2 regions of the Aeromicrobium sp. Leaf289 genome follow, and region 1 is predicted to be linked to the other one. Evidence: riboswitches for the same ligand, from Rfam matches in the RefSeq annotation. Region 1 holds a riboswitch; the other holds the start of a gene.
What was found. A riboswitch is a leader RNA that binds a small molecule or an ion and turns the genes downstream of it on or off. The one in region 1 is predicted to bind S-adenosylmethionine.
Positions count from the first base shown of each region.

Region 2: another riboswitch for S-adenosylmethionine. It lies ahead of thrC (threonine synthase); the one in region 1 lies ahead of ASF37_RS01670 (hypothetical protein).

Region 1 is NZ_LMNK01000001.1:342,113-356,954, reverse strand. It holds gene ASF37_RS01695 (hypothetical protein) at 1-19, opposite strand, end outside; gene ASF37_RS01690 (bifunctional RecB family nuclease/DEAD/DEAH box helicase) at 31-3,501, opposite strand; gene ASF37_RS01685 (hypothetical protein) at 3,545-4,069, opposite strand; gene ASF37_RS01680 (RNA polymerase sigma factor RpoD/SigA) at 4,071-5,033, opposite strand; gene ASF37_RS01675 (N-formylglutamate amidohydrolase) at 5,048-6,085, opposite strand; gene ASF37_RS01670 (hypothetical protein) at 6,082-6,387, opposite strand; SAM riboswitch class IV at 6,418-6,532, opposite strand; gene ASF37_RS01665 (hypothetical protein) at 6,585-7,118, opposite strand; gene ASF37_RS01660 (VWA domain-containing protein) at 7,160-8,449, opposite strand; gene ASF37_RS17685 (helix-turn-helix domain-containing protein) at 8,524-9,021, shown strand; gene ASF37_RS01650 (hypothetical protein) at 9,116-10,348, shown strand; gene ASF37_RS01645 (hypothetical protein) at 10,345-10,833, shown strand; gene ASF37_RS01640 (NERD domain-containing protein) at 10,865-12,508, shown strand; gene ASF37_RS01635 (hypothetical protein) at 12,529-13,263, shown strand; gene ASF37_RS01630 (DUF4352 domain-containing protein) at 13,487-14,122, shown strand; gene ASF37_RS17325 (hypothetical protein) at 14,499-14,842, opposite strand, start outside.
Region 2 is NZ_LMNK01000002.1:876,237-891,078, reverse strand. It holds gene ASF37_RS08280 (hypothetical protein) at 1-583, opposite strand, end outside; gene ASF37_RS08275 (hypothetical protein) at 602-1,051, opposite strand; gene ASF37_RS08270 (hypothetical protein) at 1,048-1,284, opposite strand; gene ASF37_RS08265 (hypothetical protein) at 1,281-3,161, opposite strand; gene ASF37_RS08260 (cold shock domain-containing protein) at 3,292-3,492, opposite strand; gene ASF37_RS08255 (DUF4870 domain-containing protein) at 3,754-4,158, shown strand; gene ASF37_RS08250 (ubiquitin-like small modifier protein 1) at 4,301-4,582, opposite strand; gene thrC (threonine synthase) at 4,631-5,938, opposite strand; SAM riboswitch class I at 5,955-6,080, opposite strand; gene ASF37_RS08240 (hypothetical protein) at 6,298-6,672, shown strand; gene ASF37_RS08235 (TetR/AcrR family transcriptional regulator) at 6,724-7,308, opposite strand; gene ASF37_RS08230 (MFS transporter) at 7,399-8,871, shown strand; gene ASF37_RS08225 (hypothetical protein) at 8,879-9,340, opposite strand; gene otsB (trehalose-phosphatase) at 9,351-10,166, opposite strand; gene ASF37_RS08215 (LytR C-terminal domain-containing protein) at 10,197-10,763, opposite strand; gene ASF37_RS08210 (DUF3263 domain-containing protein) at 10,777-11,073, opposite strand; gene ASF37_RS08205 (Gfo/Idh/MocA family protein) at 11,148-12,224, shown strand; gene ASF37_RS08200 (trehalose-6-phosphate synthase) at 12,315-13,772, shown strand; gene ASF37_RS08195 (GAP family protein) at 13,776-14,483, opposite strand; gene ASF37_RS08190 (MFS transporter) at 14,756-14,842, shown strand, end outside.

The sequences.
Region 1 (14,842 bases):
GCTGTTCGACTGTGAGCACGCTGTCTTCCTTCAGTCGGCAATGAGGCGGAGGTACGAGCCGAGCTCGGCGAGGCCGGCAGGTGTGGTCGGCAGGTGGTCGGCCAGACGAGGAGAGTGGAAGACGTAGGCCGCCCACTGACCTCGAGACACGGCGACGTTGAGGCGGTTGCGGTTCAGAAGGAAGTCCATGCCGCGCGGTGCATCTGCAGGCGACGACGCAGTCATCGAGACCATCACGACGGGTGCCTCCTGACCCTGGAACTTGTCCACGGTGCCGACGCGAGTATCGAAGAGCTGCACGGAGTCGAGCCGCTGTCGGATGATCGCGACCTGGCTGTTGTAGGGCGCGACGACGATGACGTCCTGGGGGAGCATCGGCCTGGTGCCCCATGATCGGCTGGGCTGCCACCGAAGCCGCATCAGCTCGCAGATGCTGGCCAGGATCGCATCGGCCTCCTCGACCGCGTGAACGCCGTTGCCGACGTGCTCGACCGGGATCGGGTGGATGCCTGGGTGAAGACCCGGCAGGTTTCGGTCGGTCGTGACCTCGGCGACCGACGTCAGACGACCCGCGTACGACAGGCGCGAGACGGCGGTCGTGAGCACCGGGTGCATCCGTCGGGTCTTGGTGAGGAAGAAGCCCCGTTCCGGCGGCATCGTCGCCGAACCCTCCGTGAGCCATGCGAGGGCGGAGCCGTCGACGGGTTCGGGGTGAGTGCCCTGGCTCACCTGTGGGAGCTGCTGAGGGTCGCCGAGCAGCAGCAAGCACTTCGCGGCGCGACCGACGACGATCGTGTTGGCGAGGGAGAACTGGCCCGCCTCGTCGATGACGAGCAGATCGAGCTCTGCGGCGTCGAACGCCTTGTCGTTGGCGAAGGCCCAGGCGGTGCCTCCGACGAGGAACCCGGCATCCTGTTCGGCGGCGAACTTGGCGTGGCCAGGCTTGTCCTTCAGCACGGTCCAGGGCTTGTCGGACGTGTCACCGCTCTTGTTCTCCTTCGCGACGCACGAAGGTTGCAGTCCCGCATCGATCGTCTTCTGCAAGAAGGTCTCGACCGTGGTGTGGCCCTGCGCCACGACGCCGACCTTCCACCTGCTCTCCACGAGCCGCCGCACGACCTGGGAGCCGAGGTAGGTCTTCCCCGTGCCGGGCGGGCCCTGGACGGCAAGGTAGGAATGGTCGAGACGACGGATGGAGTCGAGCACGAGGTCGATGTCGCTGGACGTCGCCTGGCCGCCGACGAACGTCCCGTCGACGAGTCGGGGGGACCGCCTGGCCAGCACGTCCAGAGCGGCCGTCGCCGGCAGGGGGATTGAAGCGGATGGATCGATCGACGTCGCCAGTGCCTGGATCACCTTCTCCAGAGGTCCGTCGGGGACGAACCCCTGCTCCACGGCCGCCATCGGGAGCTGGGAGAACGTCGGCACCGACTTGCCGTGCTTGTGCAGCAGCGTCACGTCGACAACGCCGTCGAGGTCCGCCTCGACAGACAGGACGTCCGCCTTCCCGCAATATGCGCGCACGGCGCCCGGGCCCAACTCGACGCCAGGAGGAAGCTCGTCGAACAACAGAGCGACGGAGGCGCCCTCGACGATCGTGCTTCCCGGCTCCAGCCGTCCGCGCATGCGCAGCACCCGTCCGACGCTGTTCTTGACCGGCGCCCAGTCCTCGACGAGCTCGACCGGTCCCTCGGCCACGAGCGTGCTGCGCAGGTCCATCCACTCGTCGACCGGCTCCGAGAGTCTCGAGTAGTACACCCACCAAGACGGCTTCTTCTCGCGGCGGTGGTAGCCCAACGCAGCGGCGAGCAGGGCGACGGCCTGCTCCTCGGCGGTGCGGTCGGCGTCGGGCAGGTGTGCCAGAAGCTTCTCCGCGACGACCGCAGCGTCGCCGAGGGTCGTCTCCCGTGCGGCGGACTCGTCGTCGGTCGACCGGGAGGCCTGGTCGTGTGTTGCAGGCGACCATCCGCCGACGTCACGCAGCCACCCGAGCAGCCGCATCGTCGACGTGCAGTCGTAGGCGTTGTAGGCCTCGACGTTTGCGCGCACCTCCTGCGCCTTCTCGTCGTTGCCGTCAGCTCGCAGAACTCGGTAGTGCTCGTACTGCACGATCGAGTCCGTCGCGTTCGAGACCTCGCCTCGGAGCGACTCGCCCATGTAGAGGGGCTCGAGATACTTGATGCTGTACGACGGCTGGGAGACGCGCACCGACTGCCGGACGGTCGCGTAGAGGTCGATGAAGACGCCCGCCCGCAGCAGCTCGTCGAGGAAGTCCTCACCGACGGTGTGTCGCGCGGTCAGACGCTTCAGAGCGGTGACCTCGTACGGCGCGTAGTGGTAGACGTGCAGGTCGGGGTACTGCGTCCACCGGTCCTCGAGGAAGCCGAGGAAGGAGATGAGCGCTGCCTTCTCCTCGGCGCGGTCGTCCGCCCACAGGCCGGTGAACGCGCCGTCGGCGGTTCCGTCGTCCTCGACCCACCCAAAGAGGTACTCGAGTCCGGCGTCGTGACTGGTGCCGTCGGCCCAGAGGGGGTCTCCCTCGAAGTCGAAGAAGATGTCTCCCGCGCTGGCTGCGGGCAGCTGCTGGATGGGCGTGGGGTCGAAGACCTGGTGCACCACGCCGTCGGCGGACGCCGACGCAACCTGCAGAGCGGCTTGAGACTGGAGCTTCTGCCAGGAGCGTTCGGCCAGTCCGTGGACGGTGATCGTCGTCGCGGCGAGCTGATCGATGGTCTCGACGCCTGCCGCACGCAGGTACTCACGCTGCGACCGACGCATCCCAGCGACGAGCAGCAGGTCGCGATGAGCCTCGACCTCAGGGGCGCAGTGCTCGCAGGATCCGCACTGCGCGATGTCTGCCGCGTTCCAGTCGGCCGGGGCTCCCGAGTCGAGGTGGCGTTGCAGGAGCGCCTCGAGGTTGCTGCGGCGATGCCGGTACACGGCGACGACGTCGTCAAGGTCCTGGTCGTGAAACTCGCCGTTTCCGAGGATGAGGCGTCCGATGGGCGACCGGGGGATGCCGTGCTGGTCGAGCAGGTCGGCGTAGCCGGCGATCTGCAGCAGAGCGGTCACCTTCGCGTGCCGGGCCAACTTGGCATCCCATACCTCGTACCGGCCGTCGGCGTCGCGGACGAGGAAGTCGGCCTGGCCGCCGAAGCCGCCGTCGGTCAGCACGGCCTGCGCGACGACGTCGACGCCTGACTCCAGCGCTTCCAGCGTCTTCGTCATGGCCGCCGCGAGGGTCGTGGGGTCGTACGGCTCCGGACGCGCGATCTCGACCACGTTCCTGCCCTCGGACCGGAGCTGCTCGACGTAGCGACGTTCGTGCTCGTCCCCGAGCTCGGCCAGCCGGTCCATCATGAGGTCGGGCTCGCTCGTCGGTGGAGTCACCAGGCCGCGACGCACGTCGACCGTGCGGAGCCATGCGAACTCGCAGCCGGCCGACGCCGTCAAGTCCGACGGACTCAGGACGAACGAGCCGTCGTCGACGAGCATCACCATGAGAGCCCCCTGTAACTGATCTTGGACGTTCTGCCCACGATGGTCATGATGCCTGCCCTGAGGGTCGCGCAGGTGCGAACCGGGAGAGGAAGTCGACGACGCTACGCAGATCAGCCGACGTGAGACCTAGGTCGGGGTCTGGAGCGACGAGGAGGTGGTCGACCCCGAGACGGTCGACCACGTCCGCGACGTCCTCGAGGGCGAGGTCGTCGTCGGTCCAGACGAACGGTCGCCGCTCGGCGCCGATGACGTCAGCGACGACATCGGCCTTCCACCAGCCGTGGCGCGAGCTGCCGCTCGGGATGTCGTAGGACGGGAACGGGTCGAGGCCGACTGCCGGGGCGAGAGAGAGGTGGGCGTCCTGCTCCCAGGTGGTCAGCCATCGCACCTCGGCCAACCCGGACCGGTGACAGGTGTTGATCAACTGGACCACCTCGACCGACCAGTGGATCGGCCACGTCTCGCCGCTGGTGCGGGCCTTCGTCGCAGAGAGTCCGTCGCGGGGCCGCAGCGCGTTGACCACGCCGTCGATGTCGAGGAACCAGAGAGGCTTCGCGGTGTCCGCCACGTCAGCCCGCCTGCTCGGCGAGCGCCTCGACGATCTTGCGCTTCGCCTTCGCCTCGATCTGGCGGATCCGTTCGCGCGTCACGCCGAACGACTGGCCGATCTCCTCGAGCGTCTCTTCGCGACCGGTGTCGTAGCCGCAGCGGCGGCGCAGGACTGCCGATTCGCGGTCGGTGAGGAGCGAGAGCACCTGGTCGCACAGGCGTGCGCGGTCCAGCGACTCCTCGACGTCGACGTCTGGGCGGTGGGCCCAGCGGACGTCGTCGCCGGTGATCTCGGCGGCGGCGTCGAGATCGATGACGTCGCGGTCGAACGCGAGCACCTGCTCCACCCTGGCGACGGGGCGGCCGGTCGCGTCGGAGATCTCCGTGAGGGTGGGGAGGCGGTCGAGGGACTCGCGCAGCGCCCTCCGCGCCGCCCGGACCGGTCGCAGGTCCTCGTGGACGTGCACTGGGAGTCGGACCACGCGCGCCGTGTCGGCGATCGAGCGCTGCACGTGCTGGCGGATCCACCAGGTGGCGTAGGTGGAGAACTTCGTGCCGAACGAGGGATCGAACTTCTCGGCGGCGCGCATGACCCCCATCAGCCCGGCCTGCATGCAGTCGTCGAACGGGAGACCTTCCCGGTTCGTCACCCGCACGATCGAGATCACGAGGCGCACATTGGCGAGGACGAACCGCTCGCGCGCCAGCGAGCCGAGCCGCACGGCGCGGGTGGCATCGGGGCCGACGTCACCTGCGGCGGCCAGTCCGGCGACGACGTAGCCGGCCAGCTCGACCTCCTCCTCGGCGGAGAGCAGGGCGTAGGGGTGCGCCATGAACGCGGGGAGGCGCTCGTCGTCGAGCAGCCCCTCCAGCAGGAGGCGGCGCTCGGTGTACTCGGCCGTGATGGCGGCGAGCGCGTCGAGACGGGCGAGGACGGCGGCGTACTCGTCGGACAGGGACGAGGGATCAAGGATGGCCTTCATGGCGGACCTCCGGGTCAGTCGGTGTGAAGCGTGGGGTCGTCGAGGAGCTCGATGGCGTTCTCGATCTCGTGGACGCTGATGGGGTACGGGTGGCGCGACGTCATGTCGTCGTAGCGCAGCAGCAGATGGTCGCCCTGGTCGACGACCTCGAGCGGCGCTGCCAGGTCGCCTCCGAAGCGGACGCGGAACGTGTCGCTGAGCATCGACGGGTCGGACACGCCGACCGCGCGGGCGAGGCTCTCCCCGTGCGGGTGCTCGAAGGTCGGTGCCAAGGTGGCGGCACGGTCGATCAGCGTGGCCAGGCCGTGCGCGACGCGGCCGATGCCTCGGTCGTCGCGCTCCGCAGGCGAGAGTGTGATCAGGTCCCGCCGAACCTCGACCATGATCGCCTGCACCATGCGGTCGAGGCGGTAGGCGTGCAGGGGTACGTAGCAGCCCGAGAACGGCGTGTCGACGGCGATGTCGCCCTCGACGCCCACCGGCCACAGGGCTCGGCGGGCCTCGTCGAGGAGCGCACGGGGGGTGTGGAAGGGGTCCGTGCCGAGACAGATCTCGGGTCGGTGGCCGTCGCGGTGCAGCTCGTAGGGGAGCGCCTCGACGGGGAACGAGTGCAGGTCGATGATCGTCACCGAGGCCACGGCGTCCATGCGCTCGTCGAGCAGCTCCGCGAACGCGCGGGAGTACGGGTCGAAGTACGTCTCGACGAGTCCGGTCGGGTCGTGCCGGAGGTTGAAGCCCTTGCAGGTGCGGATGTATGCGGCACCCATGCCGACCGCGTTCATCTCCTCCCGCTCGTCCGGGAAGCGCTCGGGGTCGACGACGAGACGCGACAACTCGTTGACGAGCAGCCACGGGCGCACCCCTGCGGAGTCCGCGGCGACCTGAGCGACGACGTCGGTGAAGGCGTCCGTCATGGCGTCGAGCTCCCGCTCGAGGGCCTCGTCGTCCAGGAGCAGACCGGCACGGACCTCGTCCGGGATCTCGCGGGAGGCGTGCGGCACGTGGACGATGACCGTGGATGCCGGGTCGCCCGGCACGATCTGGAAGCTCATCGCACCGTCACCGACCCGTCGATCCAGACGATGCAGAAGTCGTCCGGGGTGTTCACGTGGACGCTCGCGACGAGTCGGTCGGGCCAGTAGGGCGGGTGCACTAGGCCCGGTCCTCGGCGGTGGGCCACACCTGCAACTTCCAGTAGGTCCATCAGCCCGTTCCAGGACCAACCGGGGTAGTGCTGGTCGACGAAGGCCGTGGTGATGCCTCGGCGGACCGGGATCCAGTGACCGTGGTGGAACAGCTTTCGCAGGTCGTCCGGGTCGAGGTGGTGCGCGTACGCAGCGAGATCGACGTCCATGGGTCCTCCTGATGGCTCAGGGGCACCGCGAGTGCCCGCTTGGCCGCACCGGACGGTGCAGCCCAGGTCTTCTTCGGAAGGCACCGTGTCGGGCGACGCGGTTGCCGGCCACCACTGTCCGAAGGCGTGGGTGGCTCTCTTGACCTGCTCCGACGCTAGCCGCGGGCTCCGACAGAGCTGCCCCGAGTGCGAGGCGGTCACGCCGTGTCACCGCCGGCACCGTCGACGAACTCCTCCGCCGTCATCAGCGACGCTCCGGCGAGCAGCCATCCGCTGGAGAGGTCGAGGTCGTCGACGTCGCACGAGAACGTGTCGTCGAAGATGCAGTCGTCCCACTTCGTCGAGGCGTCCGTGTACTCGCCGAGCGCCTCGTCGAGCGGCTCGACGACACCGCCGGCGCATCGCGCCGAGACGTCGCCGAGACGCCGCTGGGAGATGGCAGCGTCGCGCACGAGGTCGCTGTAGTCCTCGTAGTTGACGCCGACGGAGACCACGGCGTCGATGTCCTGCACCGCCGCGAGGTAGTCGGCCGTGGCGGTCACGCACTCCTCGTGCGCGGCCTGGGCCGCGGCGATCGCCTCGCGCCGCTCCTTCTCGGCTGCGCGCTCCTCGGCGGCAGCTGCCGCCACGCGCTCGGCCTCGGCGCGGTGCTGCACGAACAGCACCGTCCCCGTGGCCACGAGTGCCACCACCAGCGTCGTGACGAGCACGACGATCACCTTTCGCCTCATGCGGCTCTCCTCCTGCCCCTCGGGGCCGGTCTGCTCGGCGCTCACGAGCGCCTCCGGGAACGGCGACCACCATCGGCCGTCATGTTCTTGCTGATGAACTGCCGGTCGTCCGGCGCCATCGCCAGGAACAGCTCGGGCTCGGCCATCCGCTCGGCCTCCTGGGCCTCGCGGAGCAGCTCGGCACGGAACGCCGCCGGCACCTTCGCCGCCGCCGAGTGGGCGAGCGTCGCCAGCTTCGCGAACTCGCGAGCCGCGCGGACGTCGTCGCCGCGGGCGAGCAGGGCCAGCGCCTTGCGTCGCCGTCGCAGCACCCGCTGCACGTACCACTCGCCGAGCACCTGGCGGTCCGAGCCCGCCTCGCGCTCGTCGGGCCGGCTCACGTGCGTCCACACCGTGGTGGACGTGTGCTGGTCGCTCAGGTCGTCCGCGAGCACGTAGTCGACGCGAAGCTTCCCGATCTTCCGCCGCCCCGGCCGGGTGGCCGGGTGCGGTGCGCACTCGACCACGAGCGAGCGAGTCTCGTCGACCCGCATGCTGCCGAGGTCGACCTGGATCCCACCGGGCACCGGCACCACGGGAAGGTCGTTGACCACGTCGAGGCCGCGGATGCCGGACGCAGCCGCGATGGTGAGGCGGACCGACAGGAACCGCTGGGCGGCCAGCTCCCCGCACTCCTCGCCGATCGCTGCTGCTGCGGCGTCGGCCTCGGCGGCGAAGTGCTCGTTGCCGGCACCGGCCCGGGCGATGGTCGAGAGCAGCGTCTCGTCGTACCCGAGCCCCACGCCGAGCGTGGAGGTCGTGATGCCGCGTGCCCGCATGGCCCCGACGCGCCCCCCGAGCGCCTCGGGGTCCGTGACGCCGACATTGGCGTGGCCGTCGCTGACCAGCAGCACCCGCACGCCCGCCCCGACGTCGAGCCGGCGCGCCTCCTCCAGCCCCCGCACCAGCCCGGCGCCGAGGTCGGTGCTGCCGCCGGCGTGCACCCCTTCGATGTGCCGGATGACGGCGGCGGGGTCGGTGACCGGTCCGGCGGGCACCACCACCTCGACCCGGTTGTCGAAGGTGACGAGCCCGAACGAGTCGTCGGGGGAGAGCCTGCCGACGACGTCGACCAGCGCCCGCTTGGCGTGCTCGAGACGTCCGCCGGACATGGAGCCGCTGCGGTCGAGCACTACCACCAGGTGCGACGCGGCGCGGTCGGTGGGGCGGGCGGCGTATCCCTCGGGCAGGGTGCCGGCGACGCGGACGAGCATGACGGCGTGGTCGCGACGGCGCAGGGAGTCCTGCATCCAGTCGAAGCGATCGCGGCTCAGGTGTGTCGAGAGCTTCATGATCATCTCCTCTCAGGTAGGGTGTGCAATGAGCATAATGCAGACTGCAGACAGATTATGCAAGGAGCATCGAGATGTCGACGGATTCCTCGTTCGGACGAGTGCTGGCGGAGTTCCGCAAGCGGCAAGGCATGTCGCGGTCCCAGTTGGCCGAGAGGTCGGGGTTGTCCTACCCCTACGTGTCACAGCTGGAGACGGGCCTGCGCAAGCCGTCGCGCAAGGCGGCGGCGCAGCTGGCGGAGGCGCTGGGCATCGAGCCGTTGGCGCTCGAGGCCGCACTTCCGCCCGATGACATCAGCTCTCCGTCATTCCAGCGCTCTCTGGCTGCTCAGGCTGCGCTGTTGTCGGGGGAGGGTCAGGTCGTCTCTGCCATGGAGCCCCTCGATGACGTGCCAATGGGGGGAGCTCCGACCCGTCGGTCAGCACCCCGGCGCACCGGCCGCGAAGACCTCGTCGGCCAGGCCGTCGACCTCATCGAGGAGCTGCCACCGGAGGAGCGTCTCGACGCTCTCGGCGAGGTGCAGAAGCTCGTGCTGAAGCGCATGCTGGAGGAGCATTCGCGCGAGGCCTGATCGATTGTCTATGCATGGTGCATCGGTTTCTGTCGGTGTCCGCTCCTAGCGTGGGGCCTGTCGGCGACGGGCCGGCGGGACGGAGGTCGTGACCATGAGCAGTGACGAGGAGCGGGTGGTTGACCAGTGGGTCGACAACGCCTGGATGGGATTCCGGCTGGACCTCGCCGAGTGGATGATCGAGGCTCCCGACGACAACGTGCTCGTCATTGACCCCGACCTCGACGACCCCCGCGCGCCCACGCTGCAGGTCAGCGTCGACCTCGGCGTCCGGTTCCTCGGTCTGGTGCAGAGCGTGATGGACGCGGAGGACGAGGCCGTCGACCTCCGCCCTCCCTACGCCCTGAGCCCGGCGGGCGCCGCACGCCTGACGGAGCTGGGCTTCGCGCCCCTTAAGGGCGGGGGGAACCCGGTGCTCACGGTCGAGGAGAGCGAGGTCGATCGGCTGGCCCACGCCGCAGCCGTGGTGCTGCACGAGCTGTGGGGCGTGGTGTCGCCCGCGTTCCTCGGCCTCGACACGTTCGCGGAGGACGAGGAGGCCGAGCTGCTCGAGTGGACCGACCTCCACCCCGTCGAGGACGTCGACGTCCACTTCGCCCCGCCGCCGCACCCGGACGTCGCGGAGCCCACGTCGGTCGAGCACCTCCAGGAGCTCGTCGAGGTGACGATGCAGGAGCGGGTGACCGCTCCGCTCAAGGTGGCCCCCGACGGATCCATCCGCATCCGGGACCGCCGCGGGGTGGTGGTCGTGTCGGCGCGGGGTCGAGGGCTCGTCGAGGTCTACACCGTCCTGGCGACCGAGGTGCGCTTCAAGAAGGCACACCGCGAGATCGACCGGTTGAGCCGTCGGCACCGTCGGGTCCGCTTCTTCCTCGAGCGCGACTCGCTGCTCGCCGTCGTCGCGGTCCACGCCGATCCGTTCGTGGCGAAGCACCTCCACGAGGCCGTCGGCCACCTGTCGACCCTGCGTGGTCGGCTCGCCCACCTCGACGACGAGCTGAAGCGTCGCCGTCTCCCTCAGCCCGAGTCGAAGCTCAAGCCCGTCGACCCCGTACTCTCCGCGCTGGTCGCGGACGCAGCGCGCCTGCCCTTCGAGGACCTCGTGACCCTGCTGGAGAAGGCTGCAGGGCCACGCGCGGTGGCGGTGACGTGGCTGGGCACTGCCAGGCTCACACGGGACGCTGCGCTCGTCGCTGCTCGAGCTAGCGAGGGCTCCATGCGTGCGGTGCACATGCACGACTGGCGCCGCTGGCGTCGGACGGTGACCGCACTGAAGACCGTCCTCGGCGAGTCCGCGGACGGGGCTCGGCGCCAGGAGGCCTCATGACCACGGGGCGTTCCGCCGCGATCCCGTGGGCGTCCTTCGCGGCCTCTCTGGCCGACATGGCGCGGCGGCTGCCGGCCGACGGGTCGTTCATCCTCCACTGCGACGAGGGGGAGCGAGACGACTTCGACCTTCCAAGGACACCGAAGTACGTGCAGGTGTGCCGTTGGGACGCGGCGATGCTGCGCTGCGAGGTCGTCTCGAACACCTACCTGCCCGAGGGGCACCACTGGACCGCGTCCGAGGAGCACCTCCTCGTCGCGATGGGCTGGCTGCGCCCGGATCCGGACGATCGCACCGCCTCTCCGAACTGGTACCTCGACGTCGAGATGGTCTGGGCGGAGGCGGGCGTCGACCGCATCGTTCGGGTGCTGCGCGACCTGTGGGGTGCACGGGTGATGAGCGACGTCGTGCTCGACGCTGAGGACCTGCGTCGGTTCCGCTGGATCGACACGCCGGAAGACCTGGACGATGATCCAGGACGCTGAGAGGATCCGACCCATGCCGTCGACTTCCCCCATGACCTGGCCGTCCGAGCCGTCGTTCGTCAACGCCTCGGAACGGCGGGTGTGGGCCGCCCTCGTCGCGCAGCTGGGGGAGCGCGACCTGATCATCGCCAACCAACGCTTCACCAAGCGCGGCGCAGACCACGAGCTCGACTTCGCCGTGGTGCTGCACGGGCACGGCGTCGTCGTCCTGGAGGTCAAGGGCAACAAGGTCTGGCACGACGGCGAGACGTGGTGGCAGGAGTGGAACCCGGCGCCGAAGAAGATCCGTCCCGTCGAGCAGGCACTCAACAACAAGTACGTCCTCAAGGAGTGGGTCGAGGAGTCGATGGCCTGGGCCGGTCGCACGCCCATCCGCTGGGCGCACGCGATCGTGCTGCCGGTGAGCGATGTCGACCCCAAGTTCTCCCACCCCGAGTGCGAGCGGTCGATGGTCGTCGACGCGGGCGACCTCGCCGACATCGGCAACCGGCTGCGGAGCCTGCTCGACGTGCAGGACAACGACAAGCGGGCCAGCGACGTCGACGACGCCGTCGCGATCCACGCGGCACTCAGCGGTCGGTTCCTCCCGCAGCGCGAAGGTCAGCTCTCCATCGAGGCGCGGATCGCCGAGCGCGACGACGTCGTCGAGCGGCTCAGCGCCGAGCAAGGTCGGATCCTCGACGTCACGAGCCTCATCACGCGCGTGGAGGTGCGTGGGGGAGCCGGCAGCGGCAAGACGTGGCTGGCCGTGGAGCAGGCGCGTCGTCTTGCGCGGCAGGGCAAGCGTGTCGCACTCATCTGCTACTCCCGGGGTCTCTCCCAGTGGATGCAGCGGCGCGTGGCCACCTTCGACCACCGCGAGCAGCCCGCGTACGTCGGCACCTTCCACGGCATCGGTCAGGAGTGGGGCGCGCCCGAGGGAAGCGACGACGACTCGAACTTCTGGGAGGTCGAGCTTCCGGAGATCATGCTCGACCTCGCCGGCAAGCAGGCGACGGCAGACCTCTACGACGCGATCGTGATCGACGAGGCGCAGGACTTCGCCGACCTCTGGTGGCCGGTGGTCATGGAGGCGCTGAAGTACGAGGACGACGGGCTCTACGTCTTCTCCGACGAGGGCCAGCGGGTGTTCTCCCGCTTCGGCGGCCCGCCCGCCGACCTCGTGACTCTCGTGCTCGACCAGAACCTGCGCAACACCAAGCAGATCTCGTCGACGTTCTCGTCCATGGCGCCCAACAAGATGCGCATCTCGCAGCACGACGGTCCCGAGGTGCGGTTCGTCCCGTGTGACTGGGAGCAGGCCATCGAGCACGCCGACGACGTCGTCGAGCAGCTGCTCGAGGAGGGCTGGCAGCCCTCGGATCTCGCGCTCGTCGCCACCGGCCCGCGCCACCCCGAGCAGAAGGCACGGCAGGAGGACGGCTGGCAGGCCTACTGGGACTCCTTCTGGGACAAGGACCAGGTGTTCTACGGGCACGTCATGGGCTTCAAGGGACTCGAGCGCCCCGCCGTCGTGCTCGCCCTCAACGAGCAGCCAGACCGCGAGCGCGCCATGGAGCGGCTCTACGTCGGCCTGTCCCGCGCCCGCGACCTGCTCGTCGTGTGCGGGGACCCGGAGCACATCGAGGCGGTCGGGGGACCTGCGGTGCTGAAGAAGATCAAGGGAAACCCGTGATGCCGAACGAGGGACGAGCCATGAATGAAGATCTGCGTGCCGCTTTGAAGGACCAACGGATGGTCGTCTTCGGAGACACCTTGCCCCGCAAGGCTCGCAACCTCGGTCTGGAGCTGCTTCCCATCGATCGATCGGCGCAGTACGAGATTCAGGACGGCACTGCCTTGGCGAACGTCGTCTACGTGAGCCATCCCGTCCGCAAGGACGTACTGGTCGCCTTCGCTGACTACGACGAGCAGGTGGCTCGGGACAAGTTGCAGGAAGCTCTGCGAGTCCTGAACAGCCTGGGTGCAGCGGAAGTCGTCGCGCGCGAGGAGAGGACCGAGACGTCAGTGTCGTCCTTGAACGTCCCGATCAAGAAGTTGAACTTCGGGCTACGTCGCAGCTCGACCGTTCAGCGGAAGGTTGCGTACGAGCAGCGTGGCACCGGAAGCTCGCCCGTGGATCCCCGGCCCTTGCGCTATCCGGGTGAGCCCGGCTTCGAGTCAGCATGCGACGCGGTGCTGGTCAACGGTGCACGGACCATCCGGATCGAGATCATCCGCGAGTCCCAGTTCTCGCTTGACGGCGAGATCGCACTGGCGCTCAAGAAGGCCGGACTGAATCTGGGCGCCAGCGTGCAGAAGTCTGAGCTCCGAACCTTCCTGGTCGAGGCGGCCTTCAAGGGTGCAGCGCTGGAGAAGCAGGTCGAGAAGGACAGTCCGGAGCCCAGTAAGCCGAAGAGACAAGGCGCAAAACGTCTGGGCGGTCGATGAGGCGAATGCTCGTCGATCCCTATCCAACTCCGCATCCACCGGAAGGTCTCGATGATTCCGATGAGCCGTCATCAGGGGACTGAGTGGCACGCCACGTATGTGCGTCTTGACCATCCGATCCAGCCCGTTCGGCTAGTCCTTTCGAGCCACAGGAATCGCTGAGAACTCAGGCGGATCCGCCCTACGGTGACGACTCCACATCACCGAAGACGGGGGATCGACCATGTCCGAGACTCAGCACGAGCAGCAGAACCCGAAGGCCGCAGCCAAGGCGGCGAAGGCCTATGCGAAGGCCTCGCGGCCCTGGTACAAGAAGAAGCGCTGGATCGCCGCGATCGTCGTCGGCGTGATCATCGTGGCCGCGGCGCTCGGCAGCGGCGGTGAGGAAGGAGCCACCCGCGGTGGCGGGTCCGGCGGGTCGGACGACAGCGCGAAGGTGACGCAGGCCGACCCCGTGGCCATCGGCGAGTCGGTCGAGCTCGAGGGCACGACCTACACGGTCAACAGCGCGAAGACGCAGGGCAGCGTCGGTAGCGAGTTCTTCTCCGAGGAGGCCGGCGGCACCTACGTCATCGTCGAGATCACGATCGAGAACACGAAGGACGAGACGAAGACCTTCCTCGACTCCGCGGCGGTCTTCGTGGGATCCAACGGCAAGAAGTACTCGACGGACAGCGACGGCACCATCGCGGCGAGCGGTGACGACGGCGAGACCTTGATCTTCGAGGACATGCAGCCTGACGTCCCGAAGACCGGCATCCTCGTGTTCGACGTCCCGGAGGCCGCAGTGAAGGGTGGACAGCTCGAAGTGAGCGACCTGTTCGGTCGCGGCAAGGCGTACGTCGACCTCGGACTCTGACCGAGTCAACCGTTCCGGCCACCCTTGTCACCTCTCGGTGGCAGGGTGGCCGGAACGACCGAGGGGAGCAGTCGTGGGTGCGGTGACGTTCGTCAAGACGCGTGAGGCTGCGCAGCACCTCGCTTCCCACCTGCTCGATGCGCGTCGCACCCATCCTGTGGTGGTCGTGTCCAACGGGGTCGGACGTGGCGACCAGCCGTGGATCGATGCCGAACAGGTCGCTGCCGGCGTCGGTGACTACGCCGAGGTCCACGTCGTGCCCACGGGGGAGGTCACCTGGGCGCTGAGCTCGTCGTTGCCGCCCGAGACGCAGGTCTACGGTGACGCAGCACGGGTCTACTCCACCGATCTCACGTGGGTGTCGCGACCTCGCTCGTCACGGCTCTACCTGTGCTTCGGCCCGGACCAGGGCGCACGGATCGAGGCTCTGCTCGAGGCCGACGCCATGCAGGCTGCGCTCGAGGCCGGTCTGCTCGAACGGCGGGCCGTGCAGCGCAGAACCGTCACGGGACGTGTCGTCGGGGTGCTGGCTGGTCGAGGCATCGTCGAGGGCGACTTCGGCCGAGCAGCGCTGCGCGAGGAGCTCGCAGTCCCTGGGGTGCCGATCGAACGGGTCGTGCGACCTGGTCAGGAGGTCACCGGCGAGTGGGTCACGGCCGACGGTCTGCTCGACGTGCGCAACCAGGTACGCCCCGCCACCGAAGCGCTCGAGCACTACGC
Region 2 (14,842 bases), on a different contig from region 1:
GCGGGCCGAACAGCACACCGCCCAGCACCGTGACGACCACGTAGGTGGCCACCCAGGTGCGCACCGTGACGACGTCGCCGGCGTCGGGCGAGACCAGCTCGAGCCACACGAAGGCGAACAGCCCCACCGCCGCCGGCCAGTAGCCCCAGACGTCGCGGTAGGCCACGAAGCCCTCCGGACGACCGGTCGCGCGACCCACCAGCCACTGCAGCGACCGCCACGGCGACAGGTCCTTCCACACGTGCCCGGCGAGCAGCGCCAACGGCACCAGCCCCACCCACACGAGGATGTAGAAGGCGGCGATGCCCGGGTTCGTCGCGTCGTCGGGGCCGAGGAACAGGGCACCCAGGAACCAGGCGGCGAGCAGCGCGCCCAGCACCGCGAGCCACGGCCGCCGCGACGGCTCGTCGGGGACGACGTGCCCGGCCGGCGGCTGGAGGCGCGGCTCCTTCCACGCGAACGCCAGCACGGCGAAGGAGATGGTGAGCGCCCACGACGCACCGACGATCGCGTACAGGAACGGGATCGGCAGGTCCGTCGAGCCGCCGACGCCGTGCATCGGCAGCGGCAGCACGGCTCCCACGAACGGATCGAGCACGGGTCAGGGCCGGACGACGAGCTGCACGATCACGGCGTGGGTGGCGTGCGACTCCACCGCCACCTGGCCGGGGCGGTCGATCGTGAACGTCCTCGACGTCTCGTCACCGGCCTCGACGTCGATGCTCACCTCCGGGTCGGAGTGCACGTGCACCTCGTCGGCGACCTCGGCCGTGACGTTCAACGTGATCGGCTCCCCGACCTCGACCTCCACCCGCTCGCCCTGCGGCGTCGGGCCGTCGGCGGAGATGGTGACGTCGACGACCACGCCAGGATCGGCACTCACGTCGGCACTCTCCTCGGCCGACGGGGACGCGCTCGCGCTGCTCGGGGCAGCACTGGGGGCGTCCGTGCCCGGGTCCGGGTCTCCGCACCCGGCGAGCAGCAGCCCGGCAGCCACGGTCGTCACCAGGGCGGCGGTCAGCCGCGCGGTCGTGGTCGTGGTCGTCCTCATGTCGGGTTCCTCTCCTCCCCGTCGTCGGGGGTCTCGCCGGCGTCGGGCTCGAAGGCCCGGTCGATCAGGTCTCGTTCGCGCTGCTCGTCCTGGCGGTCCTTGCGGGCGATGTAGAGCACCACCCCCACGACCACGATCGCCGGCACGAAGGCGGGGATCGCGACGAGGGCGGCGTGGTGCGCCCACAGCACCTCGCCGTGGGCGACCCCGAGGACCGCCGGGTCGGGGGTCACGCCGTCCCGGCTCCGCTCCCCTGGTCCAGGCCCGAGCCGCCGCCCGGGCCGTGCTCCAGCTCGTCGCGCCGACGGCGTCCCTCGCGGGCGATGGCCCCGGAGACGCGCGCCACGGCCACGCTGATGCCGGCCAGGATCGCGAGGCTGCAGATCAGGACCACGAGGTTCGCCACGCCCCACATCCACGGCGAGGTGTCGAGCTCGCGCTCACGCTGCAGGATCTCGATCTCCGGGACGAACTCGCGGGTCATCTGCGACTCGACCGGGACCTCCTCGGCCCCGAGCGCCTCGTCGGCCGGCAGGAAGATCGGCGCGGCGGTGAGCATGCGGCCGTCCTGCACGCGCAGCAGCGTCTTCCAGGTGCCGCCGATCGGCATGGGCTCGGTGGTCTCCCACGAGTCCGGGCCGGTGCGCCTCAGCGACTGCGTGACGACGCCGGCGCCGCCGCCCTGCCACGCGGTGATCTGCACCCACGTCGGGTTCTCGTCGACGAGGCCCTCGGTGGTGGTGACCTCGACCATGATCTCGGGCTGGGCCTCCGTGCCGACCTGCTGGACGGCGAACGTGGCCTCGGCGTTCTCGGGCACCGTGGCGTTGAGCCCGTTGCCGACGGCCACGGACGTGACGACGATCGACCCGACCACGATCGAGCGGCCCACCCAGCGGTTGCTCGGCAGGCGGCCGTCGAGGCCCATCGCGAACAGTGCGCCGCACAGACCGGCGCCCAGGGCCACGGGAACCACGGTCACCAGGCTCTCGAGCCAGATGTCCTGCGGCCACGGGAACTGGAAGACGGCGTCGTTCCAGAACTTCTCGATGACGGTGCCGACCGTGCCGATCAGCAGACCGCCGACGGCGCCGAACACGAGCGGCTTGTCCTTCAGTCGGCTGAGCGCCAGCAGCTCGATGATCAGGGCGCTGCCGAGGTAGAGCGGGAACACGTGCGACGCCTGGCCGAAGACGTCGCCCACGATGAACGAGACGACGCCGCGCGTGATGACGAAGAAGAACGCCGCGAACAGGGCCGCGCCCGGACCGGCGTACAGCCGCGCGGCCACGAGGGTCAGTGCGGCGGCCGCAGCGATCATCAGCGGCGCGAAGACCATGCGGAACTGCGCGATGCCGAAGTCGAACTCCGCCTGGAAGACCGACAGGCCGATGAGGAGGCCGCCGAACGCCATCGAGAGGGTCAGCTTGTGCAGCGTCCGCGCGCCGTGGTTGTCGGCCGAGCGCTTCCACTCCTCGGAGAACTCGGCCTCGCGGTGCAGCAGGATGATGCCGGCCGTCGAGAGGCCGGCGCCGCCGATCAGCATGAGGTGCGTCGGGCCCCAGAGCGTGACGTCCTGGCCGAACAGGCGGTGCCACACGTCGTCGAGCGGGAAGCCGATGAGGGCGTAGAGCCCGCACGCGGCGATGAAGATGCCGGCGACGGGGGCGTACCAGCTGCGGGTGATCCGCACCGACGCGATGCCGGGACGCTGGCCGTCGCGCGGGAACACGATCGCGCTCATGCCGGCGATGAACAGGGCGAAGAGCCCGTAGAGGATCAGGTAGTGGGCGGGGTTCGCGAGCGGGCCCTCGTCGCGTCCGCGACCGGCGTGCAGGCTCACGTCCCACAGGAACCCGAGCAGCGCGACGACGAGGGAGCTGGCCACGAACAGCGAGGGGATGGACGCCCAGCCGGGCTCGCCGGTGCGCTCGTGCAGGCGGTCACCGAGGGTCTGGAACCACTCGATGCGGTGGGTGCGGTGGGCCCAGGCGATGGCGACGAGGACCGCGGTCACGAGGCCGGCCCCGACGCTCAGTCCGATGACCTGGTCGAGGGCCGCTCCGCCCACGGGGGCAGGCTCTGCGGCGACGAGGATGGCGGGGAACATTCCGGGAGTATGTCAGCGCGCCATGTGACACCGCAAGTGTCAGATGAGGTGCGTCACACCGGGGCGCTCGACGTCGACGAGCGTCCGGTGCGCGTGGTCACGACGGGCAGCGACGGCGCCCGTCACCGGGTCAGTGCCCGACGACCTCCTGGGCCTCACGGCCCTTGGGGCCGTCGACCACCTCGAGCTCGACCGCCTGGCCGTCCTCGAGCGTCTTGTAGCCGTCGGACTTGATCTTGGACCAGTGGACGAAGACGTCACCCTGGCCCTCGACCTCGATGAAGCCGTAGCCCTTGTCGGCGTTGAACCACTTGACGGTGCCCTGCACCATGACGAACTCCCACCTGGTGACGCGATCGAACCACCTGCCCGGACCGATCTGACGCCGAGCCTATACGCGCCGGTCGCGGCGCAGAAGAGCGCGGTTCACCCGCTGGTCACCCAGCCCGTCGACCGGCCTGCGACACCGCCCTCGGGATGGACCCCGATCGACCCTGACCGCACCCTGGCCGCACCCCGGGAACAGGGTGCGCTGCTCGGTCGGCGTGCTTCAGTGGAGGCACACGAACATCGATCGAGGAGCTGGACTCTCATGACCGCCTATCCCCACGAGCCCGCGCCCGGCCAGGGCACCGGGCAGGGCGAGCCCCTGTCCGACGACACCCAGCGCAGCATCGGCGTCATCGTGCACGCCGTGCCGGCGGCCGCCCTCGTGCTGAGCGCAGGCACCCTCGGCTTCGTGGCGTCCCTCGTGATCTATCTCGTCTATAAGGACCGTGGCGAGTACGCCCGCCGCCAGGCGGCCAACTCGCTCAACGTCCAGATCACCACGGGCATCCTGCTGCTGCTCTCGCTCCCGCTCATGCTGGTGCTGATCGGCTTCGTCACCTACGGGATCGTCATCGTCTGGGCCGTCGTGCTGCACGTCGTCGGCGCGGTGCGCGCCAGCAACGGCGAGTGGTGGAACCCGCCGCTCACCCCCCGCTTCGTCCGCTGACGCGGCTCGGAGATTCCCAGGTCGACCTGGGAATCGCCCGGCACGCACGGCTTCCTCACGTCTGCACGGGTTGCTTCCCGTGCGGGCGTGAGGTCTCCGTGCGCCGGTGCGCCTGTTCGGCTGCCCACCCGCAGGACGAGGATCAGGCGCAGCCGCCGGCGACGGCGGGGATGATGCTGATCTGCGCGCCGTCCTTGACGGGGGTCTCGAGGCCCTGGGCGAAGCGCACGTCCTCCTCGGCCACGTACACGTTGACGAAGCGGCGGAGCTTGCCGTCCTCGTCGACGATGCGGGCCTTGATGCCGGCGTAGGACGACTCGAGCGAGTCGAGCACCTCGGCGAGCGTCGCGCCGTCGGCCTCGACCTTGGAGGAGTCGCCGGTGTAGCTGCGCAGGATGGTGGGGATGCGGACGGACACGGACACGGTGGTCTCCAGTCGATCGAGGGGTGAGGGGCGGGAGCGGTCGTCGGCTCAGGCGAGGCCGGAGGCGACGAACGCGTCGTACGTGGGGGCGATCGTCGCGGCCGGGCCGACGCGGCCCGAGACGGCGTCGAGGGTCTTGAGCCCGTGGCCGGTGTTGATGAACACCGTCTCGAGGTCCGGGTCGAGCTGCCCGGTCTCGACGAGCTTCTTCAGGACGGCCAGCGTCGTGCCGCCGGCGGTCTCGGTGAAGATGCCCTCGGTACGCGCCAGCAGCACGATCGCGTCGCGGATCTCGTCGTCGCTGACCTGCTCGACGGCGCCGCCGGTGGCCCGCGCGATGTCGAGCACGTAGATGCCGTCGGCGGGGTTGCCGATGGCGAGGGACTTGGCGATCGTGTCGGGCTTGACCGGGCGGATCGCGTCATGACCCTCGGCGAACGCCGTGGCCACCGGGTTGCAGCCCTGCGCCTGGGCGCCGAAGACCTTGTAGGGCTTGTCCTCGACGAGGCCGAGGTCGATGAGCTCCTTGAACGCCTTGTGCACCTTGGTCAGCTGCGAGCCGGAGGCCACCGGGATGACGATCTGGTCGGGCAGGCGCCAGCCCAGCTGCTCGGCGATCTCGTAGCCCAGCGTCTTGGAGCCCTCGGCGTAGAACGGTCGGACGTTGACGTTGACGAACGCCCACCCGTCCTCCTCGCCGGCGATCTCGCTCGCGAGCTTGTTGACGTCGTCGTAGTTGCCCTCGACGGCGACGAGGTTGTCGGTGAAGACGGCCGAGTTCACCTGCTTGGGCGTCTCGAGGTTGCTCGGGATGAACACGACGGTGCGGATGCCGGCGCGCGCCCCGGCGGCGGCCACGGCGTTCGCGAGGTTGCCGGTCGACGGGCACGCGAAGACCTTCGCGCCCAGCTCGGTGGCGGCGCTCAGGGCGCACGCGACGACGCGGTCCTTGAAGGAGTTGGTGGGGTTGGTGCTGTCGTCCTTGACCCAGAGCCTGGTCAGGCCCAGCTCGGCGGCGAGGTTGCGCGCCTCGAGCAGCCGCGTGAAGCCGGGCTCGGTGTTCGGGCTGGACTCGATGTCGTCGGGCACCGGCAGGAGCGCCTTGTAGCGCCAGATGTTGCGCGGGCCGCTCTCGATCTGCTCGCGCGTGACCGTGCCGAAGTCGTAGTCGACCTCGAGCGGGCCGAAGCAGTCGTCGCACGCGTAGTGCGGGCCGAGCGGTCGCGTGGCGCCGCACTCGCGGCAGACGAGCCCGGTGGCGGACCCGAAGGCGCCGTCGCGCAGCGAGCCGCGCTGGGCGACCTCGGCCTTGTCGACGTCGGATGCCGCGGACGTGGTGGACGGGGCGGTGGTGATGCTCACGAAAGCCTCCTGGTCATCTTTCCCGACCTCTCTGGTCGGGACGGAATGAGCACCTGGCTCCGGTGTCCTGGGTGGACGGTGGAGCTGGTTGCTGGGGCGTCGTCGGGCCGTGTCCCTGTACCCCTCTGGATGAGCAGGTCCAGCGTAGGCAGGCGTCTCACCATGTGTCCAATTGGTCCGCGATGCGAGACGCAACGGTCCACGGAGCGGGCGTCCACAGATCGAGCCGCAGGCGAGCGCGCCGCCCGTGGTCGTCCACAGCCGTCGGCGCAGCCGGGCGTCGCGCCGGCCACGAGGGCCATGTCCCGTCGACCGCACCGGACCGACCGGTGCCGACGTCGGAGGTCTTCACCATGCCGCTCACCATCCGTCCACTCCGCACCCGTGCCGCCACGCTCGTGGCTGCGCCGGCGCTCGCCGTCACCGCCGGACTGCTGAGCAGTGCCGTCCTCGCCGACCCGCCGTCCAGCCGGCACCGCCTGCCGGGGCACACGATCGTGGCCGTGGAGGGCGATGCCGAGAACGGCTTCAGCGTGTTCCGACTGGACGGCAGCAGCGAGCACCCGCCGACGCTCTCGGAGTCGACGGCGGAGTGCCACGAGTACGACGACCCCACCGACGTCGCGGTGTGCGTGGCCGAGGTCGAGACCCGCCTCGAGGGGATGGCCGACGTGCAGCTCAGCCTGCGCTGGGCAGCGGGGCGTCGCGGGGGTCCCGGCCCTCGGTGAACCGGGCGCACGCGTGACGCACGGGACCCGACCCCGGTTCCCGCGGCAGGCCTAGGAGGCCTCGGTGAGCGAGTCGGCGACGTCGCCGAACACGCAGTCGGTGAGGGCCAGCAGCGCGGGGTCGCCCGTCACGTGCTCCGGGGCGCCGATGGCCAGCATCACGTTGATGAGCATGCCGTGGGCCACGAAGTCACGGGCCCGGTCGTCGTCGATCCCGGTGCCGCGGACGACCTGGAAGATCTCGGTCATGCGCGACCGCGCGAACGCCCCGATCTCGGGATCGGTCGCGGCGGCGAACCCGTGGACCATGAGCTGCAGGGCGTCGCGGTCGCGCAGGACCAGGTCGGCGTAGGCCTGGCCGAGCGGCGAGAGGCCCTCCTCGGAGTCGGGGTCGATCACCTGCGTGGCGATGACGTGCTCGAAGGCGTCGATGATGCGACGGGTCGCGCGGTCGAACACCTCCACGAACAGCTCGAGCTTCGTGCCGAAGATCCGTACGACGTAGGGCTGCGAGACGCCGGCCTCCTTGGCCACAGCGTCGGTGCTGGTCCCGGCGTACCCCGTCCGGGCGAAGGCGCGGGTGGCGGCCTCGAGCACGAGCTCGCGGCGGGCGTCGGCACTCATCCGGGGGGTCATGGTTGACAGGTTATCACCCGATTACTTAAAGTCGCCACAAGTAATCATTCGATGCCTTCTACGTTCGGTCCCCTCCCCAGGAGCACTCCCATGACCACCGACACCCTCGACTCCCCCGCCTCTGCCCCACCGCCCACGGGCACGCCGTCGGCGACCACGACCTCCGCGCGCCGACGCACGGCGCTCGCCCTCACGGCGGCCTCGTTGCCGATGTTCATGGCCACCCTCGACAACCTGGTCATGACGAGCGCCCTGCCGGTCGTGCAGTCCGACCTGGGCGCCACCGACACCCAGCTGTCATGGTTCATGAACGCCTACACGCTGCCCTTCGCGACGTTCATGCTCGCGCTGGCCGCCGTGGGCGACCGCCTCGGACGACGACGCGTGATGCTGGCCGGCATCGGCGTCTTCACGCTCGGGTCCGTGGCCGCCGCGCTGAGCGGGTCGGCCGAGGCCCTCATCGCGGCGCGGGCCCTCCAGGGCGTCGGCGCCGCGGCGATCGTGCCGCTGTCGCTCACGCTCCTCGTCGCCGCCGTGCCCCCCGCGGCGCGAGCGGCCGCGATCGGCATCTGGAGCGGCGTGGCCGGGCTGGGTGTCGCCGTCGGACCCGTGATCGGCGGCGCCGTGGTCGAGGGGCTCAGCTGGCAGGCCATCTTCTGGATCAACGTGCCCGTGGCCCTGGTCGCCGTGCCGCTGCTCCTGCTCGCCACCCCGGAGTCGCGCAGCTCCGCGCCCGGACGCCCCGACGTCGTCGGCACGTTCCTGCTCGGTGGTGCGGTCTTCGCAGGTGTCTGGGGCATCGTCCACGGCAACGACGACGGGTGGTCCTCCGCCGGGGTCGTCGGCACCCTCGTGGCCGCCTCGGCCCTCGCGCTCGGGTACCTGACATGGGCCGCACGGCTCGACCGATCCACCCGCCCGGGTGACGACGCCGTCCTCCCGCTCCGCCTGTTCCGTCGCCGGGCGTTCAGCGCGGCGAACGTCATCGGCCTCATGTTCAGCCTCGGCATGTTCGGCAGCGTGTTCCTGCTGTCGCAGTACCTCCAGGTCGTGCAGGGCTACTCACCGCTCGAGGCCGGTCTGCGCACGCTCCCCTGGACCGCCGCACCCATGGTGGTCGCCCCGATCGCCGGAGCACTCGTCCCCCGCCTGGGCGCCCGGTCGCTGCTGGTCGTCGGGCTCTCCCTGCAGACCGTGTCGCTCGTGTGGTTCGCATCGGTCGTCGAGAGCTGGTCGGGCTACGGCGACCTGGTGGTTCCCCTGGTCCTGGCCGGCGTCGGCATGGGCCTGACGTTCGCCCCCATGTCGACCGCCGTGCTCGACGGACTGCCCGACGACGACCTCGCGATCGCGAGCTCGGCCAACAACACCGTCCGCGAGTTCGGCGTGGCGCTCGGGATCGCGGTCATCGTCGCGGTCTTCCAGGGAGCCGGCGGCTCGATCTCGCCGCAGGGCTACGACGGGGCGATCGGTCCGTCGCTGCTCGCCGCCGCGGGCGCGGTCGGCGTGGCGCTCGTCGCCGCGCTGTTCGTCCCGGGCCGGCCGGACCGGACCGTCGGCTGAGCCCTGCTCACCGCCCGTGCCGACGCCGACGTCGAGTCTTCACGGGCGGGTAGCCGCCGTCGTCCAGGCCCGCGAGCCGCTCGAATGGGTTGTACGACGAGTGGTCGCCCGCGACCACCCAGGAGAACCCGGCCGCCAGCAGGTAGAGCGGCACCATGACCGGACCGACCAACCAGGCGTACTGGGTGACGTGCCGGTCCTCGTGCTGCAGGAGCCGGGGCCGGTCGCGCAGCCAGGCGTGGTCGTGGGTGCTCACGACCACGGAGCCGAGCGTGAAGGCACTCGCCACCGGGAAGCGCCATCGGTAGCCGCCCGCCAGGTAGGTGCCGCGCCCGTGCCGCTCGATCGTGGCGCCGCCCAGCCACGCGACCACGAGGCCGGCCACGGTGCTCAGGTTGACCCAGTTCAGCACCGTCCGGACGCGCGTCCACGGCGTGTGGACCGGCAGGCGCTCCCCGGGGATGCTCACGGCGCAGCACTCAGGCGTCGAGGGCGTCGGCCCAGGCCGTGAGCCACGCTGCGACGCCGTCGGGTCCGGGCAGCACCACGTCGGAGCGACTCACGAGCGCGTCCTGCTCGCCCGACGCCGACGCCACCAGGACACCGTCGCCACCGCTGCGGCGCAGGTGCTCCACCGCCTCGAAGGCCGGCAGGTCGCCCAGGTCGTCGCCGACGTAGACGACCCTCCGCAGGCCGGTCGTCTCCACGAGGTCGCGCAGCGCGACCCCCTTGTCGGTCGCGTGACCGCGCAGCTCGAGCACCTGGCGGCCCGGCTCGACCTCGAGGTCCAGGTCCGCGGCGAGCGCCCGGAGCGGGCCCTCGAGCTCGTGGATCAGGTCCGCGTCGATGCCCCGCGTGTGGATCGCGACCGCCAGGCCCTTGTCCTCGATGCGGACGTGCCCTGCGCGGTGGTCGGCGAGCCACTGGGGAAGCATCGACGCCAGCCGCTCCACCGAGTCCGGACGGTCGGGACGCTCGAGCACGTCGACCTCGGCGTCCCACCGCTCCGCTCCGTACTGCCCACAGATCACGAGCCGCTCGAGGCCCGCGAGCCCACGGAACCCGCTGAGGGTCAGCGCCTGCTCGACCGGACGGCCGGTGACGATCGCGACCTGCCCCAGCACGTGACCCAGACGGGCGACGGCCGTGACGGCGTCGGGGTGCGCGAAGGCCCGGGTCGGGTCGTCGACGACGTGCGAGAGGGTGCCGTCGAAGTCCAGTCCGAGCAGGATCTGCCGGGGGTCGACGAGCAGCGACGCCGGGACGTCGGGCGTGGGGTGGTCTGCCGCGGGCACCCGAGCATCATCGCAGCCGCGGAGCGCGACTCAGGAGACGGGACCGACCAGCACGATCGTGAGCCGCTGGCCGCTCATCCCGTTGACGATCGGGGCCACGGCCTGGATGCCGAGGTCGTCGGCCAGCTGCCGCGCCTCCGCCTCGCGGCCCTGCGGGTAGTGCACGGTGTTGGCCGCCGAGTAGCCGCGCCAGTTGCCCACCGCGCCGACGGTCCAGCCCTCGGCGGTGACCCGCTGGGCCACCGTGCGGGCCAGGCCCTGGGTGCGCGACGCGTTGAGGACGGAGACCTGGATCGACGACCGGTCGACCGCGGGCTCGGTGGGCTCGGGCTCGCTGGTCTCGGTGGGCTCGGGCTCCGGCGTCTCGCTGGGCTCCGGCTCGGTCGTCTCGGTGGGCTCCGGCGTGGGCGTGGCGGACGGCTCGGACGCAGCAGGGCTCGAGCTCGCCGACGCGACCGGGGCGTCGTCGTCGGGGCCGGTGACCAGGAGCCAGGCGAGCCAGGCTCCTGCCAGCACGACCACCCCGCCGACCGCGAGGAGCGCCCAGGTGGGCAGCACGAGCGCCCGGCGGGTCACCGTGCGGCGGTGGTCGGACACCCGCGACCGCGACTCAGAGATCGATGCCGAGGCGGCGCGCCGAGCGACTGCGCTGGCGCTGAGCACGCAGACGACGCAGACGCTTGACCAGCAGCGGGTCGAAGGCGAGGGCGTCGTCGCTGTCGATGAGGGCGTTCAGCAGCTGGTAGTACCGCGTGGCGGACATGTCGAACTTCTCGCGGATGGCCTGCTCCTTGGCCCCGGCGAACTGCCACCAGAGCCGCTCCATCGACAGCATGTCGAGGTCGCGGTCGGTCAACGTGCTGCCCGGACGTGCCGGGTCGTGGCTCGACTGCTCCACTGCGCTCATGGCGTCACCCTAACCCAGGAATGACAGTGGTGTCATTCGCTTCGGCGGACTGCTGCTCTGGTATGCGTGGAGGCATGGCCGAGTCCCCCAGCAGCATCCAGCCCAGCACCGACCTGCCCAGCACCGACCAGCGCGCCGCCGCGGCCGTCCCCGCCGACCGGCCCCTGCGCTGGGGCATCCTCGCCACCGGACACATCGCCGGCAGCTTCGCACGGGACCTGGCCCTGCTGCCCGACCACGAGGTGGTGGCCGCGGGCTCGCGCGACCGGACGCGGGCCCAGACCTTCCTCGACGAGCACGGCACGCCGACGGCCCGCGCGTACGGGAGCTACGACGAGCTCGTGGCCGACCCCGACGTCGACGTCGTCTACGTCGCGAGCCCGCACAGCCGCCACCTCGAGGACGCGCTGCTGTGCCTCGACGCCGGCAAGCCGGTGCTGTGCGAGAAGGCCATGACGCTGGACGTCGCGAGCGGACGCGAGCTCGTCGCCCGCGCACGCGAGACGGACCTGTTCCTGGCCGAGGCCATGTGGATGCGCACGAACCCCGTCATCCGCGAGGTGAAGCGGCGCGTGGACTCCGGCGCGATCGGAGAGGTCGGCGAGCTCAGGGCAGCCCTCGGGTTCGCGGCCGGCCCGGACGTCGCACGCCTGTGGGACCCCGAGCTCGGGGCCAGCGCGCTGCTGGACATCGGCATCTACCCGCTCACCTTCGCCCACCTGGTGCTCGGCCACCCGCACAGCGTCACCGCCGCCGGCGCGCTGCACGCGCGCGGATTCGACGTGGCGGGAGGGGCCACGCTGGTGCACGAGGCTCGCGGGTCCGGTGGCTACCAGCCCGTCTCGAGCATCGCGTGGACGCAGCTCGCCCAGTCCGACAGCACGGCCTCGATCGCCGGCACGGACGGACGGATCGAGATCGACGGCCGCTTCCACCACCCCACGTCCTTCACGCTCGTGCGCGGGGACGAGCGTGAGCGGATCGACGTGCCCGTCACCGGACGCGGGTACGCCCACGAGGCCGAGGAGGTCGCGGCCTGCCTGCGGGACGGACGGACCGCGTCGGCGCTGCTGCCGCTCGAGGCCACCCTGCAGATCCAGGAGCTGATGGACACGATCCTCGAGCAGATCGGCACGCACGCTCATCGGTGACCAGCCAGTGCTGACCGGCCAGCGCTGACGGACCCGGCCCGCCCGGCGCGGTCGACGGGCGCGGTCCCGCCGCTCGCCTAGGGTGGAGCCATGGCGGCAACGGCGGACTTCGTGGTGATCGCCAACCGGTTGCCCGTGGACCGGGTGGTCCAGCCCGACGGCAGCACCACCTGGCGCACCTCCCCCGGCGGCCTGGTGACCGCCCTCGAGCCCGTGATGCGCCGCAACGGCGGAGCCTGGATCGGGTGGCACGGCGCTCCCGACGAGAAGCTGCGGACCTTCGAGCACGACGGCATCACGCTCGTCCCGGTGCACCTCACGAGCCAGGAGTACGAGGAGTACTACGAGGGCTTCTCCAACGGCACGCTCTGGCCGCTCTACCACGACGTCGTCGCCCCGCCGGAGTTCCACCGCGAGTGGTGGGACTCCTACGTCGAGGTGAACCGGCGCTTCGCCAAGCGGGCCGCGAAGGTCGCTCGCAGGAACGCCGTGGTGTGGGTGCAGGACTACCAGCTGCAGCTCGTGCCGCAGATGCTCCGCGAGCTCCGGCCCGACCTGCGCATCGGCTTCTTCCTGCACATCCCGTTCCCGCCGAACGAGCTGTTCCAGCAGCTGCCGTGGCGTCGCTCGATCCTCGAGGGCCTGCTCGGTGCCGACCTCGTCGGCTTCCAGCTGCCCGGCGCCGCGCAGAACTTCGTGCGGCTCGTGCGGCAGCGCGTCGGCAACAAGACCCACCGCGACACGGTCTACCTCGACGACGGCCGGATCGTGACGGCCCGCGCCTACCCGATCTCCATCGACTCCGCCGGCTTCGAGGAGATGGCCCGACGACCTGAGGTGGCGGCCCGGGCCGCGGAGATCCGCGAGAGCCTCGGCAACCCGCGCTGCGTGCTGCTCGGCATCGACCGCCTCGACTACACCAAGGGTCTGCGGCAGCGGCTCCGCGCCTTCGGCGAGCTCATCACCGAGGGCTCCGTCGACGTCGAGGACGCGGTGTTCGTGCAGGTGGCCACGCCGTCGCGCGAGCGGGTGGGCCAGTACAAGATCCTGCGCGACGACATCGACCGGCTCGTGGGCCGCATCAACGGCGACGTCGGCCGCATCGGCGCCCAGCCGATCACGTACCTGCACGCGTCGTACCCGCGCGAGGAGATGGCCGCGCTCTACCGGGCCGCCGACGTCATGGTCGTGACACCGCTGCGCGACGGCATGAACCTGGTGGCCAAGGAGTACGTGGCGTGCCGCTACGACGACGACGGCGCGCTGGTGCTCAGCGAGTTCGCTGGCGCAGCGGCCGAGCTGCGCCACGCCTACCGGGTGAACCCGTACGACATCAACGGCCTCAAGGAGGCCCTGGTCGAGGCCATGCAGGCGCCCGAGAAGGAACGCCACCGCCGCATGAAGGCCATGCGCAAGCAGGTGGTCGAGAACGACATCGACACGTGGGCCAACAGCTTCCTCGACGACCTGCGCAACGTCAGGCGCACGCACGACAAGACGCCCCGGCCCGCGCGGAGCAACCCCGAGACGAGCACGCGTCGGCGCTGACGGTCAGCCGAAGAGCCGGTCGAACGCGTCGATGCCGACGAAGAAGCCGACGATGCCGATGACCCAGCTCATCATCGAGCCCGTGCGCGCCGACATCCAGGCGTCGGCCCGCTCGAGCCACGGCTCCACGAGTCGGGAGGCCGCGACTCGGAGCACGAGGAGGACGAGGGCCGGCAGCACCATGACGAGCACGTAGCCCACGAGCACGAGCAGCTGGACCGGACGGTCGACGTCGGCACGCGAGAGCAGGCCCATGGCGGCCAGGTACGGGAGCATCGTCGCGACCTCGAGCACGGTGGCCACGAGCGCGATGCCCATGGTCGTGCGCACGGGGACGCCCTCGCCCTGCAGCGCCGCACGCCAGCGTCTGGCGCGCGGACTCGGTCCGGACTGCTCCTTGGCCTTCTTCTCGACGCGGAAGCTCCAGAGGAACAGCCCCACGCCCACCACGAGCTGGGCAATCGTGAGCGGCCGGTTGTCCGCGAGCGCTCCACCGAGGTCGGAGGCCGCCTCCACGGCGACGTCGATGCCGAGGAGCAGCAGGACGCCGACCGCGTAGTAGAAGACCACGACGGTCCCGAGGAACAGCAGCACCCGCCCCGGCCGCACTCGCGGCGCGAGCAGCATCCAGAGCGGGATGAGCAGCGTGCCGAAGCTGGTGCTGTCGACCAGCGCGAGGCCGGCCAGGCCGGCGAGCTCCGCCCACGTCATGCGTTCCCCCTCCCGCGCGCCACGTCGCGCGCCCCACGCCGACCGTGCCACATCGCATCGCGTCACGTCATCTCGCCCACCGTCCCGCCGTGCCGGCCGAGTCCGCGCACCCTGCACGGGTGATCGGAGGCACGGAGATCTCACACCCGCACGGAGAGCAACCCGTGCAGGGGTGAGGAATCCGTGCGGAGCGGGAGATTCCCAGGTCGACCTGGGAATCGTCGAGACGCGTGGGACCGCCGGTGGCCCCGGCCTCGCCTAGCCTGACCGCCATGACGTCGACGCCGCTGCCCCCGCGGGTCCGGCGCGGCTACGCGCTCGGCAGCGTGGCCACGGGCACCTTCGGCACGGTCCCGGGA